DNA from 2 places in the Amphritea sp. GJ51-11 genome. Region 2 is predicted to be linked to the other one. Evidence: predicted binding sites of a transcription regulator. Region 2 holds the regulator's gene; the other holds the start of a gene.
What was found. Region 2 encodes FNR, which switches genes on or off when oxygen is low (the NO sensors DNR and NnrR bind a similar motif). Its sites were predicted from a motif close to TTGATNTANATCAA; they were not measured.

Region 1: the regulator FNR is predicted to act here: its motif matches at 1,393-1,406, upstream of AC0L4K_RS10645 (TraR/DksA family transcriptional regulator).

What each region holds. Positions count from the first base shown of each region.
Region 1 covers NZ_CM147881.1:2,403,218-2,406,640, forward strand. Annotated here, with positions in the region: gene tolQ (protein TolQ) at 1-666, opposite strand, end outside; gene AC0L4K_RS10645 (TraR/DksA family transcriptional regulator) at 915-1,322, opposite strand; gene ruvB (Holliday junction branch migration DNA helicase RuvB) at 1,429-2,445, opposite strand; gene ruvA (Holliday junction branch migration protein RuvA) at 2,476-3,102, opposite strand; gene ruvC (crossover junction endodeoxyribonuclease RuvC) at 3,178-3,423, opposite strand, start outside.
Region 2 covers NZ_CM147881.1:1,946,738-1,950,160, forward strand. Annotated here, with positions in the region: gene rdgC (recombination-associated protein RdgC) at 1-718, opposite strand, end outside; gene AC0L4K_RS08530 (adenine phosphoribosyltransferase) at 880-1,422, opposite strand; gene fnr (fumarate/nitrate reduction transcriptional regulator Fnr) at 1,532-2,311, opposite strand; gene hemN (oxygen-independent coproporphyrinogen III oxidase) at 2,399-3,423, opposite strand, start outside.

The DNA of each region.
Region 1 (3,423 bases), 460 kb from region 2:
CACTCGGCGGTGCAAAACACTTGAAAATTCATCCGCAAAGGTTTCATAACTATTCATCAGCGTTTCCGTTTTAGCCGAGAAACGGTTATAGGCAATAACCGCGGGAATAGCTGCAAACAGTCCGATCGCGGTGGCAATCAAGGCCTCTGAGATACCCGGCGCTACCGATGCCAGCGTCGCCTGATGAACATTCGCCAGGCCTCGAAATGAATTCATAATCCCCCACACGGTGCCAAACAATCCGACATAAGGGCTGGTTGACCCCACGGTGGCCAAAAATGGCAAATGCATCTCAAGCTTTTCCTCTTCGCGGGCTAAGGCCACCCGCATACTGCGCTGCGCCCCTTCCATAATCGCATCACGATCGGCGCCTGACTGCTGACTCAGTCGGCTGAACTCTTTCAGCCCTGCCCGAAAAATATTTTCAGCGCCATTATCACTATCCGGATCAGCATTCACTTCACGGAATAGCTGGCTCAGGTCAACCCCGGACCAGAAGCGGTCTTCAAATGCCCGCAATTTACGCTGTGCCTGTCGCAACACAAAGTGGCGTTGGAAAATCATAATCCAAGACAGCACTGACGCCAGCAACAACAACAACATAACTATCTGAACAACAAAACTGGCATTAGCCACCAAGCTCCAGATCGACATTTTATCCGGCACGTTTATAACCCCTTGTGATGAAATCTGAAAAACTGGTTCTGATAGTAGCGAGATCAGCGGGCAAAATCTGCCCCTTTTCTGACAAAAAATCAGATTTACGTCGATTAAACAATTTTGCAGCACGCTTTATCCATTAGCGACTCAACTGTTCGGCGATTGGAGCGAGCAAGCGTTCGAAAGTTCAAACAAAATGAACAACCCAACATAAAAAAGCCGCCCAAGAAGGCGGCTAATAAACACCAATAAGCTTATACAGAGACTAAGTGGCCATTACGGCGGTGCTCATCTTTCGATTGACAGGCGACACATAAAACGGCTGTCGGATTAGCCATAAGGCGATTCAGTTCTATCTCTTCGCCGCAACTCTGACAATAACCATACTGACCCGCTTCAACCCGCAACAGTGCATTTTGGCACTCACGAATCTCTTCTTCCAACTGCGTTATATGTGACAGACTCGTTTGCTGAAGACCAACAACGGCTGATGCCTCGGCGCGATCGAGCACCTCGGTGCAACTTAATTGACCCATCTCAGCCTGCTGATCTGACCGTTCAGCTTTAAGATCGGTCTGCAACTGCTGCAATAAAATCTGCAGTTCACGCTTCAGATGTTTAAGTTGCGCCACATTGATGCAACCGAGTTTCATAGTGTTCATACCTTAACGCCCTAAACATTATTTTTTATGTTCATAAGCTAAAAGTTAAACCCTTAGTCGCAACTCTGCGTTGACTTAAATCAGTTATCTTCAGCTGATGCCGGTTCTATTGATCCCGGTCAGGCAATTCAAGACCAAAGTGACGATAGGCATTGTCTGTCACCACCCGCCCACGCGGTGTACGCATCATAAAGCCTTGTTGTATCAAGTAAGGCTCGAGTACATCTTCAATGGTATCTCGCTCTTCACTAATCGCCGCAGCTAAGCTATCGACCCCGACCGGGCCACCGCCAAACTTCTCAATCATGGCCAATAATAAGCGTCGATCCATATGATCAAAACCATGCTCATCGACATTTAGCATATTCAACGCAAGATCAGCCATCTCTAATGAGATCCGACCATCGCCCTTAACTTCCGCGTAATCTCTGGCGCGTCGCAACAAGCGGTTAGCGATCCGTGGCGTACCTCGCGCACGACGAGCAATTTCAATCGCCCCTTCACGGTCAACGCCACTACCCGACAGACGTGCAGAACGTTCAACGATGGAGGTCAAATCATCAATATTATAAAATTCGAGTCGCTGCACAATACCAAAGCGATCCCTCAGCGGCGACGTTAACAATCCTGCTCGAGTGGTCGCCCCCACTAAAGTAAACGGCGGCAATTCCAACTTAATTGAACGAGCTGCCGGCCCTTCACCGATCATAATATCCAGCTGATAATCTTCCATCGCAGGGTATAGCACCTCTTCAACCGAAGCACTTAAACGGTGTATTTCATCAATAAAGAGCACATCACCCGGCTCAAGATTGGTCAGCATCGCCGCAAGATCACCGGCTTTTTCTAACACCGGCCCCGAGGTGGATTTAATATTACATTCCATTTCATTGGCGATAATGTTCGCCAAGGTGGTTTTACCCAGCCCCGGCGGTCCAAAAATAAGCGTATGATCGAGCGCTTCTTGACGCTTGCGCGCAGCACCGATAAAGATCTCCATCTGCTCTTTGACCACTGGCTGGCCAACATAGTCCTGCAACGCTTTCGGACGAATCGCCCGATCCTGAACTTCCTCTTGTGGCGCGGTAACCACAGGAGTAACAAAGCGATCCGCTTCGATCATGATTAATACCCTATCACTAACATTGCGTTACTAACCCTGCACCATACTCTTCAAGGCCGCACGAATAAGCTCTTCACAGGAGGCGCCGGGTATCAACTTTTCAGCCTGAGCAATCGATTTAGTCGCCTGCACCGGCTTATAGCCCAACGCAACCAAAGCACTTTCAGCCTCAGCCCTATTATCACTTTGTACAGCAGGTGCCGGTCCGCCTAAACCATCAGTTAAGGTGAACTCATCGACATCGTTAAAGACAAAATCCTTCAGCTTATCCTGCATCTCGACAATAAGGCGTTCAGCAGTCTTTTTACCAACCCCGGGTAACCTCACTAAAGCGGCTGTATCCTGATGCTGCACCGACAAAACAAACTCATTCACACTGATACCCGACAGAATCGTTAATGCGAGCTTAGGCCCCACACCATTTACTTTAATCAAAGTGCGGAACAGCGAGCGCTCGGTGCGCTCATAAAATCCGTACAACAGCTGAGCATCTTCCCTAACCACCATATGGGTAAACAAGGTTATCTGTCGCCCTACTTCCGGTAGTTGGTAAAAAGTATTCATTGAGGCATCGACTTCATAGCCAACCCCATTCACATCAATAACCAGTTGCGGCGGGTGCTTTTCTAACAATTCACCTTTCAATCGTCCTATCACGGCGCTTTTCTCTCCAACTCGCCCCACTGACAGGGCTTAATTTTTAGGCTACTCATAACTAATGTAACACTGCGTTCATCGCAGACGGCCACCTCGGCTACTTTTGGCACCCGCCATCATAATCAAACTACTACGGGTATGTGCATGACACAGAGCAATAGCCAACGCATCGGCGGCGTCTGCCTGCGGCAGCCCCGGCAGTTTCAAAATAGATTTGACCATATGCTGAACTTGGGATTTATCTGCAGAGCCGTTACCGACCACCGCCTGCTTAACTTTACGGGCTGCATATTCAGCCACCTCTAAACCTTGGTTTGCACC
Region 2 (3,423 bases):
GGCTCTCTTGCCATTCCAGTGCAAGTTTGACGACTCGTTTGCCTGCTTCAAGGTGGTGGCGGATCTCATCGCTATCAAGATCTTGGCCTTTACAACGGATAATGCCGGTTTCGACTGCACTGTCTCTCAGCTCGCACTCATCCAGTGGTTCTAGGCCGGTGTAACGTTCTTCTGGCTGCTCTAGCCAATGAGACATGACTGCAGAAGGGGCATGATTAACATCCGGCAATACAACCGGCAGAGAGCCTAATAAGCTGCGTAGGTGGCTGAGTAGTTCTTCGGCGCGCTTGTGGCTGCTGGCATCAACGATAAGCAGGTTATGTGCTGGGGCGATCAGTGCCCAAGTCGTTTGGAACTTGCTGAATGCGCGCGGTAGTAAGTCCAAAACAATTTCATCTTTGAGCTGGTCTTTCTCTTTTTTATAGACCTTGCGGGCTTGCTCATCCTCGATCAGCTTCACTTTCTTATCCAGCTGCTGACGGATCACCTGGGTGGGAATGATTTTGTCTTCTTTTTGTGCCGCGATCAGCATAAAGCCGTTGCCAGCATGTACGAGCATTTCGGAGAGATCGCCACTGGGGCTTACCCAGCCAAAGCGGCTAAGTTCTTGGCTACCACAGGGGGTAAAGGCTTTCTCGCTGAGTTTTTCTTCAAGGGCTTCAGGGGTGTAACTAAACTGCTGGGTGAAACGGTAAAAGATGGCATTTTTGAACCACATGAGAATAAGCCCTTAATAACAGATAAAAAAAGAGTGGCTATTGTAAAGCGATATCCGGCGGTGGGACAGAACTGATCTTGATAATATTAAGGTGATTAGCGTTGGGGCACCGTTGCTCGGTGTAGAGCGCGTTGTTGGGTGCCCGTGACATGCGTAGAGGATTAAAGGCCTTCGTAGGCCAATAAGGTAAAGACAGGAATATCGCTTTGCTGAATCAGCTCTGAGCCGTTGAGATCGGGTAGATCAATAAGAGCAGCGGCTTCATACACTTCAGCACCGAGCTCTTTGATAATGGTGCTGGCGGCGAGAATGGTGCCGCCGGTGGCGATCAGATCATCAAAGATCAGCACTTTGTCGCCAGCAGCGACCGCATCGACTTGCATTTCGACGGCGGCGGTGCCGTATTCAAGGGCATATTCGCGATGAATAGTTTTACCCGGCAGTTTGCCTTTTTTTCGTACCAGCACTAATGGCAGATTGAGTTGATAAGCGATGATTGAACCAAACAAGAACCCCCTGGCATCAATACAGGCAATATGGGTGACTTCGGTATCGATATAGCGCTGAATAAAGGCATCGGCAATCATTCTCAGGGCTTTGGGGTCTTTAAACAGTGGGGTGATATCTCTGAACATGACGCCAGGTTCTGGCCAGTCCGCTATCGTGCGCATAACTGACTTTATATAACATTCATCGAAACTCATCGGGGGTACCTTAAAACAGTAGGGCTAATATCGAGTAGCCCGATCAGGGGCCAGTACGATCAAAATAATACCCGCTAAAGAGCGGGTATTAGGATGTTGCAAGTGAGGTTTAGTCGAGCGGACAGGTTTTGTTCTCAGACATCGGAATGTCTTGAGATTCACCGGATAGACGATAGATCTCTTCGAGGTTGCTCAGTTCGATCTCTTTACCATCGACCCGTACCAGCTCCATTTTTTGGAACCGGGTAAAAATACGGCTAACGGTTTCGACGGCTAAGCCAAGGTAGTTACCGATCTCGTTTCTCGACATGGATAAACGGAACTGGGTTTCTGAATAACCACGCAATTTGAAGCGAGTCGATAGTTTAATTAGGAAGGTCGCAACGCGTTGTTCAGCATTCTTCTTGCTCAATAGCAGCATCATCTGCTGGTCATCACGAATCTCTTTGCTCAGTGTCCGTAGGATCTGGCGGCGCAACTCTGGCATCTGTCCTGATAGCTCATCGAGCCGTTCAAAAGGGATTTCGCAGACGGTGGTTGTTTCAAGAATTTTTGCTGAAACAGGGTATTGTTCGCTATCAAAACCACTGATGCCGACCATTTCGCCGGGGAAGTAAAAGCCGGTAATCTGTTCTTCACCCTCATTGGTCAGAGTATAGGTTTTAAGGGTGCCCGCGCGAATAGCGTAGACAGAAGAGAAGGCCTCACCTTGATGGAAGAGGTGATCGCCTTTTTTCAGCGGGCGGCTCTTATCGATAATATTATCGAGCCGATCGATTTCAGTCATGTTCAGGGACACAGGTAAACATAAAGAGCTCAGGCTGCATGTATTGCAATGCACCTGTCTTAAGCTGTGTAGTTTCCCTTCTGATGCCTTATGGTTGCCCATAACTATGTCCTGTCTTCGTTGATTTATTAGATAGTGCTTATAAGTGATTATCTACTAAATCAACGGCAGGGTGAAGTATTTCCCGTATCAAATGATGCGGGAGAAGCCTTTGGTTGCTTCCTGCTTAGGAATGTAAGCATCAAAGGCCATGCAGATGCGGCGGATAAGTAAGCGTCCGGCAGGGGTAACATCGATACGCTTATCACCGAGGACGACTAAGCCATCGCCGGTGAACTTTTGCAGTTCCTGCAGTTCCTCGGCGAAATAATCGGCGAAGTTGATATCAAATTGCGCGTCGATAGCGGCCATATCGAGCTGGAAATGACAGATAAGTTGGGTGATCACAGCTCGTCTAATGCGATCATCGGTGCTAAGTGTGACACCCCGTTTAATCGCGTTTGTACGCGCTTCGACGGCGCTGGTATAAGCACTCATATCATGTTCATTTTGATAATACACATCACCGATCTGACTGATCGATGACACACCCATCGCCACTAGGTCGCAATCGCTGTGGGTGGTATACCCTTGGAAGTTACGATGAAGTTTACCGTTTTGTTGTGCTAAGGCGAGTTCGTCATCAGGTTTAGCAAAATGATCCATGCCGATATAAACATAGCCAGCACTCATCAGCTTGCTGATGGTGGTTTCTAGAATCGCCAGTTTAGTTTCGGGACTAGGCAGATCTTCGGCTTTGATATGGCTCTGAGAACGGAAACGATCCGGCATATGGGCATAGTTAAACACGGATAGTCGGTCAGGGCTCAACTCAATAATGGTGTCCAGTGTCTTGGTGAAGCTGGCCAGTGTCTGGTGTGGCAGGCCGTAGATCAGATCGATATTGATGGAGCGGAAGCCGAGACGACGGGCTTCATGGAGTACATCGGCGATCTCTTCAACCGGTTGTACCCGGTTAACCGCCTGCTGCACTTTTAGCTCAATATCTTGTACACCAAAGCTGACCCGGTTAAAACCGATCTCTCGGAGCACTTTAAGCATCTCATGATCCACTTCGCGGGGATCAATCTCGATGGAGTAATCACCGGAATCATCATCTAGCAGGGTGAAATTTTCTCTGAGCTTTTGCATCAGCTCAATCATCTGCTGATTGC